Regions from separate parts of the Corynebacterium sp. LK2510 genome, predicted to be linked through region 2. Evidence: predicted binding sites of a transcription regulator. Region 2 holds the regulator's gene; each other region holds the start of a gene.
The links. Region 2 encodes LexA, which represses DNA repair genes until DNA is damaged. Its sites were predicted from a motif close to CGAACANNTGTTCG; they were not measured.

Region 1 (5,198 bases), 170 kb from region 2:
GTGGACCGGCCGTTCATGGACATTGTCGCCCAGTCCGCCGGTGTCGAGGCCGAGCGCATTCTCGCCCACGAACTCATTTCCGCGGACACCCAGCCAGCCGAGGTACTCGGCGATGTTTTGGCCGCTGGCAGGTTGGATAATTTGTCGAGCGTGTGGGCGTCGTTAAGCGCCCTGCTCGCGGCGAAGGACGCGGCGCGCGACGTGCTTGTGCTGGCCGCGTTCAACCACGAGGAGGTCGGCTCGGCCTCAACCACCGGCGCTGGCGGGCCGCTGCTCGAGTGGGTGCTGCACAAGCTCGCCTCGCTTTTCGACGACCCCTCCGCCGCACTCGCGGACTCCATGCTCATCTCGGCGGACGCGGCGCACTCCGTGCACCCGAACTATCCCGGCAAGCACGACCCGACGCACCGCCCGCTGATGAACCGCGGCCCGGTGCTCAAGGTCAACGCCAACCAGCGCTACGCCTCAGACGCTGTGACCCAGGCGGAGTGGATCCGCGCCTGCCGCGCGGTTGACGTCCCCGTGCAGCCGTTCGTGGGCAACAACGATGTGCCGTGCGGTTCGACCATCGGGCCGATCTCCGCCACGCGCCTCGGTATCCGCACCGTCGATGTGGGGGTGCCGTTGCTGTCGATGCACTCCGCGCGAGAGCTCTGCGGCGTCGAGGACATGGCCTGGTTCACCCGCGCCTTGGAGTCCTTCTACCGCGCCGACTACCGTTAACGCGACCGGCACAACAACCAGGAGGATCCATGTACTCAGGCCCGTTCCAGGCAGGCGACAAGGTGCAGCTCACCGACGCCAAGCGCCGCCACTTCACCATCGAGCTCACCGCCGGCGGGCAGTTCCACTCCCACAAGGGCATCGTCGAGCACGACGAGATCATAGGCGCGGATGAGGGTTCTGTGGTCAAATCCACGCTCGGTGCCGATTACTTGTGCTTCCGCCACCTCTTGGTCGATCACGTCCTGTCCATGCCCCGCGGCGCGGCGGTGATCTATCCGAAAGACGCCGCCCAGATTCTCGTTGAGGGCGACATCTTCATGGGTGCTCGCGTACTGGAGGCCGGTGCCGGATCGGGCGCGCTGTCGATGTCCCTGCTTCGTGCCGTCGGCCCTGAGGGTCACGTCTACTCCTACGAAATCCGCGACGACCACCTTGAGTACGCCCGCAACAACGTACGCGAGTACTTCGGTGGGGAACCGGAGTGGTGGAGCCCGCGCCTCGGAGACTTCGGCGCGGTGACGCAGGAAGACCTGGGCGGTCCGGTCGACCGCCTCATCCTCGACATGGTCGAGCCGTGGCATTTCATCGACACGGTAAAGAACCTGCTCATCCCTGGCGGCGTCTTCATGACGTACGTGGCGACCGTCCCGCAGCTGATGAACATCATGGAGGGAATCCGCGAGGCGAAGTGCTTCACCGAGCCGCGCGCTTGGGAGACGCTGCTTCGCGAGTGGAAAGTCGACGGGTTGGCGACCCGCCCGGAGCACCGCATGAACGCGCACACTGCGTTCCTCGTGTGGACCCGCAGGCTCGCAGACGGGGTCACCCCGCCGCGCCCGCAGCGCAAAGCGCGGCGCTAGACTTGAGGCATGGCTATTGTCGACGACGCATTCGCAGCAGATTCCCTAGCTCTCAGGCGTGAGAACCAGGACTTGACCTCACGCAACAGCAGGCTTGCAGAGCTGCTCAAGGCGAGTCGCGACAAGCTCACCGACCTCTACGCCCAGATCGAGGAGCTGGAGGAGCCGGCTTCGACCTATGGCGTCTACCTCAGCTCTTCCGGCAACGACATCGACGCGGAGGTTTTCACCTCGGGCCGCCGGATGCGGGTCAAGGTATCTCCGCGGGTGTCGCCGGAGGCGCTGATCCCCGGCGCGCTCGTGCGCCTCGGCCAGGGCACGATCATCGTCGAGGTGTGCGGCTTCGAGGACATCGGAGTGCTCGCGACGGTGGTCGAGCGAATTGGCCCGGACCGCGTCATCTTGATGGATCCGCAGGGTGCGGAGTTCGTCGTTAAGCTTGCGGAGCCGCTGCGCGACACTGTTCGCGCGGGTGACACCGTCTTGTGCGACACGCGTATCGGTTTCGCCTTCGAGAAGGTGGCGAAGACGGAGGTCACGCAGCTTTCGCTGGAGGAGATCCCCGATGTCACCTACGCGGACATCGGTGGCCTGAACAACCAGATCGAGACGATTCAGGATTCGGTTGAGCTGCCGTTCGCCCACCCCGAGCTGTACAAGGAGTACAACCTGACCCCGCCGAAGGGTGTTTTGCTCTATGGCCCTCCCGGCTGCGGTAAGACGCTCATTGCCAAGGCTGTGGCGAACTCGCTGTCCTCGCGCATCGGCGACGGTGGCACCGCGCACTTCATCAACGTCAAGGGCCCTGAGCTGCTGAACAAGTTTGTCGGCGAGACAGAGCGGCGCATCCGCCTGATCTTCGAGCGGGCCCGCGAGCTCGCGGCCGACGGACATCCCGTGATCGTCTTCTTCGACGAGATGGAGTCTATTTTCCGCACCCGCGGTTCGGGTGTGTCCTCGGATATGGAGACGACCGTCGTTCCGCAGCTGCTCACCGAGATCGACGGTGTCGAGGACATCGCCAACGTCATCGTGATCGGTGCGACCAACCGCGAGGAGCTCATCGACCCGGCCATCTTGCGCCCGGGGCGCCTCGACATCAAGATCCGCGTGTCGCGTCCGACGCGCGAGGAGGCGCGCGACATTTTCGCCCGCCACTTGACTGACTCCGTCCCGCACGCAGAGGACACGGATTCGCTTATCGACGCCGCCACGGCAGCACTGTTCGAGCCCCGCGCGTTCATTCGCCTCACGTTTGCCGACGGCACCGAGGAGACGCTGAACTACTCCGACTTCGTCTCCGGCGCGATGATTGCCAACATCGTGGACAGGGCGAAGAAGCTGGCGATCAAGGATCACCTCTCGGGGGCGTCGGTACTCGGTGTGAGCCCGGACCATCTGCGCGCGGCGGTGCGTGCCGAGCAGGATGAGAGCGAGGACATGCCGAACACGGCGAACCCCGATGAATGGGCCCGGATTACGGGCCACCACGGTCGGCGCGTCATGGCGGTCGAGGTGGTCGGATAGTCCGCAATGCGGACTGTATGACCGAGCTTGGATAGCTGCTGAGAATCTGTGTGAAGAGTCCGCATTGCGGACTCTTTTCCGTTTTCGTGCGTTCTTCGAATTCGCACGTCAGACTGCATTTTAAGGCCGTGTCTGACCCCTTTGCTAACGTTCGCGATAGAACGCCCATTCGAGACGTGATCAGGGGGATCAATGTCCATCGCCACCGAATTGACCAACACTTCACCGCAGCACCTCGTCAGCCTCATCGAGTCCGGATTCGGCCTCATCACCCGCAACAAAGCAAAGATTCTCTACGCCATCGCGCTTGTCGACGCACTCCGGATCGCCTCCCAGCTCGGCGCACGCTCCACCGCGGGCTGGCTCATCCGCAACTTGTCGGTCTCGCACTCCACCGCGCACGAGTACGTCAAGGCCGGCCGGGCAATGCTCGAGTTCTCGGTGATGGCCGACGCCTTCTTGGAGGGGAGGATCAACTACTCAAAGGTGCGCCTCATGCTGCCGTACCTCACCGAGCACAACGAGGCCGATATCGTCGCTCTCGCCGAAGAGATGCGCTACCACGAGCTTGAACTGGCTCTCCTGCAGTTCCGCGACAACCCCGGGCCGAGGAAGCGCCAGTCCTACGTCCGGATGAAGGCTCGCAATGACGGCCGCATCGGGCTGTGGGCCGACTTCAACGCGGAGGAAGGGGCAAAGCTCATGGCCGCAATGAGGGTCGGGGAGCTGGCCTGGCGCGACATCGACCTTGACAACCTGTCTGGAGAAGACGGGTTAGTCGATCCAGCGGCCGTGGACCGTGAACTGGACTGCCACGCGGCGAGCAGCGTTTCCAGGTTCGGACTGCCCCTGCGTGAGGCACTACTGAGTTCATTCATGGGGCTGGTCAATATCGCTCTGACCCGGCCGTCCAACCCACTGCGAGCACCCGGTGCCCATGTCAACGTGGTCATGACCACCGATGGCCGGGCCTACCTTCCCAACAACCCCGGTGCACCGTCCGAGGCGATCAAGAACTTCCTCAGCAATGCCGAATACAGGGTCAACAGAGTCGACGAAACTGGGCTTGTCATCAACACCGGCCGCCGCTTCCGGTTGGCCAACGACGCTCAGATCAACGCGCTGATGCTCATGTGGCGTGGAGAGTGCGCGATTCCTGGATGCGACCACTCGCGTTTTATGGAGATGCACCACATCCGGGACTGGGCGGACGGCGGTACCACTGACCTCGACAACTTGCTGCCGCTGTGTTCCGCGTGCCATAGCTTGGTCAGCGACGGCTTCATCACGATTCTCGAGGAAGCCGGCGACATCCACTTCCTCTTCCCAGACGGTTCACGCTATGTCAGCCGGGATCGTGGCCTGCCGGTGCGTGACGACAACGCGTTGACGTTGGAAGAGTTCAATGTGGAGACGACTCCGCGCCTACGCGCGTGAGCACGTCGACCGCGCGCGTGAAATCTTCGTCACTGAGATGACCGAAGCTCAGGTGAATTGACTCGCCGCCGTCGATCGTGCCGAACTCGACGCCACGGCTGTCCAGTTCGCCCGCGAACCACTCGCGCCCAACTGAGGTGTTGAATGACACTGCCAGATCGGTACTCAACGGTCCCGGCCCCTCTGACACGGTGGCACCACAGGCGGTCAGGGCGGGGATGAGATCGTCCCCGAGCACCTGCTTGCGCCGTGCCAGGCGCGTGTGAACGGTGCGGGAGTTTCGCCTCGCGTGACCGCCGTTGAGAAGCGCTGCTATCGCGGCCTGGGTAACAGGGGAGACCGGCATCCCCAGTACCTCGCGCGTGGCGCGGATGAGCGGCGCGTTTATCGGATCCGCGATGACGTAGCCGGCGGAAAGTCGTGTGCTCAGCAAGGTCGAGAAAGTTCCCAATGCAAGGACGGGAGCACCGGGGGCCATCGCCGCCAGTGGTGGATGAGGGGAGTGGCGGTAGCGCAGCTCGGCGAAATAGTCGTCTTCCACGACGACGGTGCCCGTCTCGCGCGCCCACTCCGCGAGGGCGGTACGCCTCGCCGCGGGCATCGCACCCCCGAGCGGGTAGCGGTGCGACGGCGTCACCAGAACCGCGT
Region 2 (5,198 bases):
GCATTCGGAAACGGACACGGTGCAGAAATGGACCGCCGACAGTTTGGGATCCATCGACGAGACGGTCGAAACCACCATCGACGGCAACGTGGTTGAAGCTTTCCCCGCGCTGGAGGTGACCAGCACCGGGGTCCGCGTTCGGGTCCACCCAACCCGCGCCGCCGCAGACGCGTCGATGGTCACTGCAACGCTTACGCTGCTCCTGCGGGAGATATCGGTGTCAACGTCCCAGATGACTAAGGGGCTTCCGCTGCGGCACAAGGTGGCAGTGGATAACTACCCGCATGGTGGGGCTGAAGGGCTTGTCGACGACGCCCGTGTTGCCAGCATCCGAGACCTCATGTTTGCTCACGGTGGGCCCGTGCGCAGCCCCGAGCAGTTCGAAGCGTTGGTGTCCAAGGTGAAGCCCGAGACACCAGGTGCTGTGCGACGAATGGTGGTCGGAATTGCTCCAGGACTTGTCGAATACGCAAACATTGCCGCGGAGTTAAGCAAATGGGAGGGCCCAGCAATCGACGATATGCGTTCGCAGTTGGCGTTCTACCTACCTCGCCATGCTCTGACTATCCATGGTTTGGAGCGCCTCCAGCACTTACCGCGCTATATCGCCGCGATGAAACTGCGCCTCGAGGACATGGCGCTGGATCCAGATCGTGACGCAGAGCGCCAGGCGGTTGTGGATTCGGTGAAGAATCAGCTCGCCACTAAGGTCTCCCGGCTGCCAGCTGGCCGAGAAAAGACCCCCGCCTTCAAGGAAATAGCCTGGCGCATCGAAGAACTGCGCGTCAGCCTGTTCGCTCAACGACTCGGAACCGCGAAACCGGTGAGCCAACGTCGCATCGAGAAGATGATCGACAAACTTGCGTAGTCCTGGCCGCGGCCTAGAAGCGTTCCCGGTCGCGGCGACGCATGAGTCGAATCTCGGATTCAAAATCATCCGCAGACTCGAAAGATTTGTATACGGAGGCGAATCGCAAATACGCCACCTCATCTAACGCGCGCAACGGTTCCAGAACGGCCAGTCCAACGTCGTTGGCGTTGACCTGGGAGCTTCCGTGGCTTCGGACGGTCTCTTCGACTTGCTGAGCCAGACGCTTGAGGGCGTCATCGGAAACGTCGCGGCCTTGGCACGCGCGGCGCACGCCGACGATAAGTTTGTCGCGGTCGAATGGCTCACTGACACCGTTTCGTTTCATCACCATCAGGATCGCCTTCTCGACCGTGGTGAAGCGTCCCCCGCACTCAGTGCACTCGCGGCGGCGCCGAATAGCCGAGCCCGCGTCAATTGCCCGGGAGTCCATCACCCGGGAGTGCTGATTCTGGCAGAACGGGCAGTACATTCTCGCCTTTCTCCTTCCGCGGAGGATTCGACCTCCGTGAGGTCGGCTCCGCACATGGCGCATCTAAGCAGCGCAGTCAACACGAATGGCAACTGCAGTAGGGCCATCATAATCTGGAAGGCAACCCGATCAACGAGTGAGGCCACGCTAGCTGTACAGCTAGCGCAGCTCAGCGTGAATGACCTCGCGGGTGGTGTCAACCGGAGCGTAGGCATTTTCCCCATCAGCGAAGATGCCGCCAATCGAAGAACCCACGAGCAGCGCGAAGCCGGCGAGGGTTCCGAGGAGAACTCCCGCACGAACGTCTTGACGTACGCCTTCCCGTTCGAACCCAGAATTCTCGGCGGAAACTCGTTCGAATCGTGAGCGTTCAGACGTTCGAACATGTGCGTGCAGAGTCCGGACCGAGGATCCCTCTGTCATTCGAACACCACTCGATGGAATGTCCCAGATTTCCGCCGGGCGAGCAGAACGTAAGGCAGTAGGAGCTTTGAAGGACCCAGCTACGGTGGGACGAATTGCAATGGTCATGGTCTCTCCTTTGTTCGATGGGTGCAGTGTAGGACGGTGACCCAACACTGCAATCCAACGTTCGCGCAGTTGTTCGAGTCTCGCTGCTGTGTTCGATTTATAGCACATGACCCAAAAGGTGTCTACACAAAACGCAGACGACTCGAACATGTTTGCCCTATCTGTTACTTTGGATGAGGAACGCACGGTGTCGGAGAGAGAAGAGGGAAAACTACAATGGCCCGCAAGAGAAATGACGCAAACGAACTCGACCTCAGCGTCCTGTCCGATCGGCAGCGGCGAATCCTAGAAGTGATCCGGGATGCGGTCGTTCTTCGCGGTTATCCGCCGAGCATCCGAGAAATTGGAGATGCCGCGGGACTTCAGTCGACATCCTCGGTCGCCTACCAGCTCAAGGAGCTTGAAAAGAAGGGCTTCCTCCGCCGAGACCCCCACAAGCCCCGCGCAGTCGATCTGCGCCACCTGCCGGAAGCAACGAAAGCTCCCTCGCGGGCCAAAGCCAAAGCTGTCGACACTCCGGAGGATGCCTCCGCCGCACGCTTTATCCCTGTTGTCGGACAAATCGCGGCGGGCTCCCCCATTTTGGCGGAGCAGAACGTCGAGAGCTACCTCCCGCTGCCGGGAGACCTTCTCGGCGACGGAGAGCTTTTCATGTTGCAGGTTGTCGGCGAGTCCATGCGAGACGCCGGCATCCTCGACGGCGACTGGGTAGTGGTGCGTTCCCAGCCTGTGGCTGAGGAGGGCGAGTTTGTCGCCGCGCTTCTCGACGGCGAAGCGACTGTCAAAGAGTTCCACCGCGACTCCACAGGAGTGTGGCTTTTGCCCCACAACGATGCTTTCTCTCCCATTAAGGGCGACGAGTCGCAGATCATGGGCCGCGTGATCTCTGTCTTCCGCACGCTGTAACAGTTCCACTCCCCCGCCAGGGGGAGCCCCATCCCCGGACTCGCTCTGGTAGGGCAGGATTTGAGAGAATAGTTCTCAACAATGCCATCGAATGCCCACCATCCGGTGGCGGAGGAACGCGGAGGTAGGAATGTACGCGGATGAACGGCGTCGCCAGATTGCATCGCTGACTGCGGTTGCGGGGCGCGTCAGCGTCACTGAATTGGCTGAGCGATACGACGTCACAGCGGAGACCATTCGCCGGGACTTGGCGGTACTCAGCGCGGAAGGTGTCATCCACCGTGTGCACGGTGGTGCCGTAGCCAGCCAGGCTTACCTGAGCGCTGAGGTGCCTCTCGACGCACGCTACCGCTCGGCCTCCGGCGCGAAGACCGCCATCGCCCGGGCAGCCCTCGATTTCATTCCGGATCACCCCGAGGGCGGTATCTTTCTGGATTCCGGCACAACGATCAGCATGCTCGCTTCCCAGCTCGTGGACCACCCCGGCGCCGACGATCTGCCGATCGTCACCAATTCCCTCCCGATCGCTCTGGAATTATCCAGCGAAGGTCTAACGAACGTGCAGTTGCTCGGCGGGAAGGTACGAGCCCTGTCGCAAGCGGTCGTCGGAGACACTGCCCTTCGTAGTTTGGCCCTGATGACGGCCGATGTAGCGTTTATCGGCACCAATGCGCTCACCGTCGATCATGGGCTGTCTACCGCCCACGCCCAGGAGGCGGCCGTTAAAGCGGCGATGGTGACAAACGCAAGTAAGGTCGTCGTACTCTGCGACTCGTCCAAGCTAGGTAACGACTACGTGGTCAACTTCGCCACCTTGGATGACATCGACGTTCTCGTCACCGACGCTGGGGCTCCACCCTCAATTGTGGAGCGATTCGAGGACCACGGCATCGAGGTCGTGCTCGCTGCGCCCTGATCCGCGCTACGGCTACCTGCCGAAGCCGTCGTAGGAGCCTTCCCCAAACGTGGTGTATGCGGCCCTCATGAGGGGATACACCACGATCACACCGACTGAGCCTAGGGCGATTCCCTCGAGTTGGACGGAGCCGATGGTCAGCGACAAGTTACCGATCCCCACGATGAGCGCGACCGCCGCCGCCGCCAGGTTGGCAGGATGTGTGAAGTCCACACGGTTGTCCTGCCAGATCCGCACTCCCAGCATGCCGATGAGGCCGTAGAGCACCAGGCAAGCACCACCCAGGACGCCGACGGGGATCGTGAAAATGACGGCGCCGAACTTCGGCACGAACGCGAGGGCGATGGCGAACAGTGCGGCCACCCAGTAGGCAGCCGTGGAATAGACCTTCGTCGCGGCCATTACACCGATGTTCTCCGCGTACGTCGTCGTACCGGAACCACCGAAGCTTCCCGCGAGCGTCGTAGCGACACCGTCACCAATGAGCGCGCGACCCTGGTATCCGTCCAGGTTTTCCTTGGTCATCTCCCCCACTGCCTTCACGTGGCCCACGTTTTCGGCGATCAGGACCACCAACACCGGCAGGGTGACAAGAATTGCTGAGAGGTGGAACTGCGGAGTGTGGATCGGTGGCAATCCGAGCCACGGGGCGTCGGCAATTGTCTCCAGTGCGTCCTGTGACAAGCCACCGGTCAGGGCTGCTGCGACCCAACCAACAATGACACCGACGAGGATGCTGAGCCGCGCGGCCATCCCTCGGGTTGCCACTGTGAAGAGCAGGATGGTTGCGAGAGTCACTCCAGCAATCGCGGGTTGCGCTTCGAAGTTTTGTACCGCGGTTGGCGCGAGGTTGAAGCCGATCAGCGCGACGATCGCGCCTGTGACCACAGGAGGCATCACCGCATCGATGATTCGTCTGCCCGCGGCCTGCACGAGGAAGCCGACAAGGATCAGGGCAATACCTGTCACAACGACTCCGCCGAGCTGCGCTCCCACTCCATAGGCCTGGGAAGCGGTCAGCGGCGCGATGAAGGCGAATGACGACCCCAAGTAGGAGGGCACCTTGTCCCGGGTCAACACAAGGAAGATGATCGTGCCCAGGCCGGAGAAAAGCAGTGTTGTATTGACAGGAAAACCGGTCAGTGTCGGAACCAGCAGTGTGGCACCGAACATTGCCACAACGTGCTGCATTCCGATACCGATTGTCCTCGGCCAACTGAGGCGCTCATGCGGTGCTACGACCGCACCTGGGGTGACTCGGCGTCCGTCTCCGTGGAGGGTCCATTTAGATGAAGTACTCACGAAGCGCCATTATGCTCCCGTGCGGCGCACACACGTCAAGTGGCTGCCAGGGTGGCTGCGCACCGGGGCGCAGCCACCTAGGCGATGACGAACTCCGCGTATCGATCGGCAAGGACGCGCGGGAGGCGGACGTCGATAAGCGTGCCGTCCTCTTCGTAGCTCTCGGAGCGCACCGTGCCCTCCTCGTGGATGCGGCTGACCAC
Region 3 (5,198 bases), on a different contig from region 2:
ATCCCGCGCCTGCTGCTCGGCGACGACCACGACTTGTCCAAGTTCGTCTCGGGAGCGATCACGGTGCTTTACGACGGCGGATTCACCGACGAGGAAATCCTCGCCTACCTCTTCACCGAGGACGACACCCTGCCGGGCAGGCCTGTCGACGCTTTGCACGGCCACGGCGCTCGCGAGGTTATTCGCCGCGCGCAGGCGATGGGGTTCTAGCGGGGCAGTGCCGATCCCGCCGGCTCTGCTGATTGCACCTGCGCGCCATTGGTGCGGGAGGGATAGACCCAGGCTGCGGCAGCACAGGCGGCGATGACTGCGATGAGCAGGAACCAGGCGTCGTAGAGGCGGTGGTTGCCGCCCCCGGTGAACCCGAGGGCGACGAACACGCTTGCCACGATCGTCAGCTTCTTCAGCCACCTCGGAGGGTTGAACGTCCCCACAAGAGTGACCACGGACGCGTAGTACCACGGCAGCGTCACCGCGTTCGTGGTGAACGCGATGGCGTAGGCCAGCGTGGTTCCCATGACGGCGCGTCGATTGGTCTGTTCGCCGCGCGGGTGGAAGATCACCCATGTGACGACCAGCCCGGCGAGCATTAGTACGCCCGCGACGGCGCGGGCGATGGACAGCGCGGCGTTGTAGGAGAAAGCGCCGTTGACAAGTTGGATGGCCGGGGTGATGACATCCGCCACGAGCGTCGGCCCAGACAAGGGGTTGACCACCTTGGAGTTGCCGGAAATTTCCGCAATCCACCCCCACGTCGAACCGCTGAGGACCGTGGCGAGGTTGACCACGAGAGCGGAGATGGCAACAACCCACGCCCCGGACGCGACAAACACGCCGAGGCGCCCGGCCCACGAGGACCTGGCCGCGGCGTGGCGGTGGTAGAGCATCCACACGACAAACGGCAGCGCGACGGCGGCGGTGGCTTTGAGCGCCACCGCGAGCGCAATGAGCGCGACACCCGGGGTGATCCACCGGGATGAGGTGCACAGCAGAAGCCCGAGGCTGACCAGGCCGACCATGACGGATTCGTTGTGCATGCCGCCGACCATGTGCAGCAACATCACCGGGTTGAGCACACCGAGCCACACCGCCATTGCCGGATTGCCGCCGATGCGCGCGGCTAGGCGCGGCACGCAAAACGCAATGAGAGCGAAGCCTGCGAGGCTGAGCAGCTTGTAGGCCACGATGCCCAGCGTGACGTTCTCGCCGACCACGGTGGTGATCAGCTTGCCGATGCCCAGGTGCAACGGCCCATATGGCGTTGTTGTGTTGCGCCAGTCGTGGGAGACCTCCAGCAGATACGGGCCGGGGTTGACGGCCGCGCCCTCGGAGTACGGATCAAACCCGTCGCGCAGCATTGCGCCCTGCATGAGGTAGGAATACACGTCGCGCGACAGGATTGGGGCGGCGACGGCGAGAGGGAGCGTCCACGCCCACGTTGCGCGGGCCATGGTGGTGGCGTCTGCCCGGTCGTGTTTGAGGTCACGGCCGAGAATCACCCACGCGGCGACGAGCCCAGCGATACCGACAGTGAGGATGATTTCGAAGATGGAGCGGCCGTGGCCGTACGTCAGGTGCGCCAGTCCCAGCTCGCGCATTATGCCCCCGCGGTTGCGGGTTGCGCCGGCCCCGTACGAGCCGATGGCGACAAGTATCGCTGCGGCGAGGCCCCACGTCGACGGGGTCATCCGGTTAAGCACGGCGCGATGTTGCCTTCACTGCGAGGTCGCGAAGAGTGTCGGCGACCTCGCCGGTCATCCCGGCGTGGTCAAGATAGCGCAGGCCGGACTCGGTCAGCTCGGCAATTCGCTTCTCGACGCCCTCCACAGCACTCGTTGCCTCAATAATCGCGGACAGCCGCTTGAGCTCCGCGGGCTCCGACACATGGCCCACGCCCTCGCGAAGCTCCTGGGCGGCTGCCGGGTCGGTTGCGTCCAAGTCCTGAAGCGCCAGGGCTAGCAGCACGGTGCGCTTGCCCTCGCGCAGGTCGTCGCCGGCGGGCTTGCCGGTGAGAGCTGAGTCGCCGAAGACACCGAGGAGGTCGTCGCGAAGCTGGAAGGCGATGCCGATGTCGTGGCCGTACCCGCGAAACGCCGCGATCGTGCGCTCGTCGGCACCTGCGATCGCCGCTCCGAGGTGAAGGGGGCGTTCGATGGTGTAGGCCGCAGTCTTGTACCGGTTGACCTTATTAGCCAGCTCGATCGACTCGTCGCCGGCAGCCTCGAGCGAGATGTCGAGGATTTGACCCCCGATGACTTCAGTGCGCATTCCGCGCCAGGCGTCGTGCGCGCGTTCGAGAGCAGCCCCGCTGACGCCAGACTCGCGCCACATGTCCTCCGCCCACACCAGCGCGAGGTCTCCCGCGAGGATGGCCACGTTGCGGCCGAAAGTTTCAGCGGCACCGCGTAGTTCGCGGCGGCGGTGATCAGCCTCCACAGCGCGGTGGACGGTGGGGTTGCCGCGCCGGGTGTCCGCGGCGTCAATGATGTCGTCGTGGATGAGCGCGCAGGCCTGGATGAATTCGAGGGAGCTGACGGCGCGCAACACGGCGCCGGGATCTTCCTCACCCTTGGCTAGACCGCCGGCGCCGATGAAACCTGCCCAGCCGTACAGAGGGCGGATACGCTTGCCTCCGCTGAGAACGAACTTTTGTAAGTGGCCGACGGACATCACCACGGGAGAACCGATGTCTGCAACCATCGCTTCACGGCGCTCAAAGAAACCGCGCAGCTCATCCTCGACGGCGCAGGGGATCGAGCTCAAAGGGAGGGCGGGATCGAACGAGCCGCGGGGTGAGAGCACGGAGTCTCCTTCAGTTGGTGCAGGCAACATATGCAGTCCCACACTACCCGGCAGTCTCTAGGGGCAATCTGCGACCCAATACGGCGAACGGGCGCTTATCGCCGGAGTAGTAGAAGCCGCGGAGGATATCGGCGAAGCCGAGCTTGCGGTAGAGACCGAAGGCGGCGTTGGCTTCGCCGGCAACCTCGGGAGTGGACAACAGCGCCCACCGCGCCGGGCACCCGCGCACCAGCTCTGTCAGCATGGCGCGGCCGATTCCACCACCCTGCGCGGTGGGGGTGACGTGGACTTCCGCGATCTCGAAGTAGCTCGAGAGCATGTCTTCCTGCACGTGGGTCGGCCCTCCCGCCTCGCGCAGGCCCCGGACAAGTTGCCTGTCCCACCATCGTCCGCGCGACCCTAGGAACCCGTAGGCCACGCCGATGATCTCGGCACCGGAGTCGCGTTCGTCGACGGCGATGACGGCGCTGAATCCGGGCCAGGCGATTTCGCGGCGCCAAACGTCAACACGCTGCGCGTGAAGAGTGGGGGAATACCCCATAGCGTCGATGTAGAGGCAGACGAGCGTGGGGGCGAGGTAGGCGAACTCGTGCCCCGTGATCCGGCGGATGCTCACTGTCATGCACCTATCGAACCATGTCACTGTGGGCAACGGGGAGTTGTACACCTAGCGCGTTCGAAAATGTGTGCTATTTTTATGGCGGGGATGTCGAACACAGGTTTTAGTCTGAACTCACGTTCCCAGGATGGGGCGGTGAAGAACTTGGCACAGGAAAGGAGCCGGTTATGAACAGTGTTGTATCAGCCACGACCCACGCGCCGTACGGGGCAGGTGCGGGAACGTCGAAGAGTAGCCGTTTCTTCCGTGCCGCGGACGACCTATTCGCCCACGCCCTCACAGCGTACGAGCGCGGCGCATACGACGTCGCCCTGGAATACGGCTACCGTGCCGCGTTGCGGCTGGCGGGGGCGGTCAATGCGGACTCCGCTGCCATCAAGAAGCGCAAGCGTCTGCCAAGCAGCGCGTGGGACCGACTTCAGCTGACGGGAGCGCGCGGTCAATTCTGGGCCCGAGAGCTGTCGGCCTACTCTGCGCTGCGTGGGCGGGTTGCCTCCGGGATCGAGGTGGCCCCCGATCCCACCGTGGTGCGCGGGCTGCTTACTCGCGTGGAGAGGTTCCGGGAGGAGTCCGTCCCCGGTGTGACGCTGGTGGCCTAGGCGGCGTCGCGCTCCCGCGGCGGCGGGAGTGGTGCTCGGGAACAATTTGAACACGCGCTCCGTTGTAGTGGATAGCTTGGTAGCTTGGAACCCCACGCCCATGTCCCCACGGAATTCGGAGTGTCAACAGTGTCTCTTTCAGAGCAGGAACAACGCGCATTACGCGAGATTGAGCAGTCCCTCCTTGCGGAGGATCCCTCGTTCGCACGTTCTATTCCCCGCTCGTCGGCTCCGTCCGGTGGGGCGGGGCTTGGCAGATTGACCCTGCGCAGTGTCGCGCTCATGGTGCTGGGCCTGACGTTCCTGATTGGGGGAGTTGCGCTGGCTGCATTCAACATGTGGTTCATTGCCCTAAGTGTCGTCGGTTTCGGCGTCATGCTCGCCGGCGGGGTCATGGCGCTGCGGTCTCCGAGTCCGCAGACCTCCTCGCAGTCGAAGCCCCGCCCGGCCGCGGCGTCGCCGAAGACGTCAAAGATGGAGGAGAGTTTTCGGCGCCGCTTCGAGGGGCAGTAGCGGCGAATTCTCTACTTATGCGCGCAACGTTGGTTGCGCGCATTTTTTGTTGCCGCAGGGGGGTAAGTGGGGCGGCGTCGTGCTGTCCCACTTTCTCCCACCTTTCAGCCCCACTTACTCCCACGCCTAGTCCGCCTATTGCGGGGTCGAATCCGTGTCATGCCTGTATGTCCCGGGCCGGGATGGGGGATCTGGCCGGGGGTCCAGCGGTTTTGGCGCTTTCTTCCTCGCGGTACCTCGCTTCTCGCGGGCTGCGTGTGGGGTGCGTGGCTTTCTGAGTGGTGGCGGGGAGCGTGGTGGAAATCCCTGTATCTTTCGTCACATACGCCACTTTGCCCCCGTTGGTGGCCCGCGTGCGGGCGCGCCCCCCACCGTGTAATCCCGCTCTGACGTGGTGTTTTAAGCGGCAAGGCAACTATTTGAGCCTGTGATGTGGCGAATGTGGGGGAAAGTGGGTTAGAGTGGGGCGCAGCGGAGGAACGTGGCGACATCTTGACTACGTGTCGCAACGGTTCGAAGCCGAGAAAACTGAACAGCCGAAGTCGGTGAGTAAAAGGAAGGTGGGCTCCGGATGTTTCTGGGTACCTACACTCCCAAGCTCGACGACAAGGGGCGCCTGACACTGCCCGCCAAGTTCCGCGAGGATCTGGCGGACGGGTTGATGG

Region 1: the regulator LexA is predicted to act here: its motif matches at 3,272-3,285, upstream of VVR41_RS01520 (HNH endonuclease signature motif containing protein).
Region 3: the regulator LexA is predicted to act here: its motif matches at 3,513-3,526, upstream of VVR41_RS03765 (SAV_6107 family HEPN domain-containing protein).

Annotation. Positions count from the first base shown of each region.
Region 1 covers NZ_JAYWLR010000001.1:311,861-317,058, forward strand. Annotated here, with positions in the region: gene VVR41_RS01505 (M18 family aminopeptidase) at 1-723, shown strand, start outside; gene VVR41_RS01510 (tRNA (adenine-N1)-methyltransferase) at 753-1,586, shown strand; gene arc (proteasome ATPase) at 1,596-3,113, shown strand; gene VVR41_RS01520 (HNH endonuclease signature motif containing protein) at 3,306-4,550, shown strand; gene VVR41_RS01525 (PLP-dependent aminotransferase family protein) at 4,516-5,198, opposite strand, start outside.
Region 2 covers NZ_JAYWLR010000001.1:139,628-144,825, reverse strand. Annotated here, with positions in the region: gene hrpA (ATP-dependent RNA helicase HrpA) at 1-868, shown strand, start outside; gene nrdR (transcriptional regulator NrdR) at 882-1,340, opposite strand; gene VVR41_RS00665 (hypothetical protein) at 1,500-1,871, opposite strand; gene lexA (transcriptional repressor LexA) at 2,088-2,777, shown strand; gene VVR41_RS00655 (DeoR/GlpR family DNA-binding transcription regulator) at 2,908-3,693, shown strand; gene VVR41_RS00650 (uracil-xanthine permease family protein) at 3,706-4,995, opposite strand; gene hflX (GTPase HflX) at 5,073-5,198, opposite strand, start outside.
Region 3 covers NZ_JAYWLR010000004.1:52,118-57,315, reverse strand. Annotated here, with positions in the region: gene VVR41_RS03785 (Rv2175c family DNA-binding protein) at 1-210, shown strand, start outside; gene VVR41_RS03780 (alpha-(1->6)-mannopyranosyltransferase A) at 207-1,688, opposite strand; gene VVR41_RS03775 (polyprenyl synthetase family protein) at 1,693-2,832, opposite strand; gene VVR41_RS03770 (N-acetyltransferase family protein) at 2,846-3,424, opposite strand; gene VVR41_RS03765 (SAV_6107 family HEPN domain-containing protein) at 3,589-4,020, shown strand; gene VVR41_RS03760 (DUF3040 domain-containing protein) at 4,141-4,533, shown strand; gene mraZ (division/cell wall cluster transcriptional repressor MraZ) at 5,105-5,198, shown strand, end outside.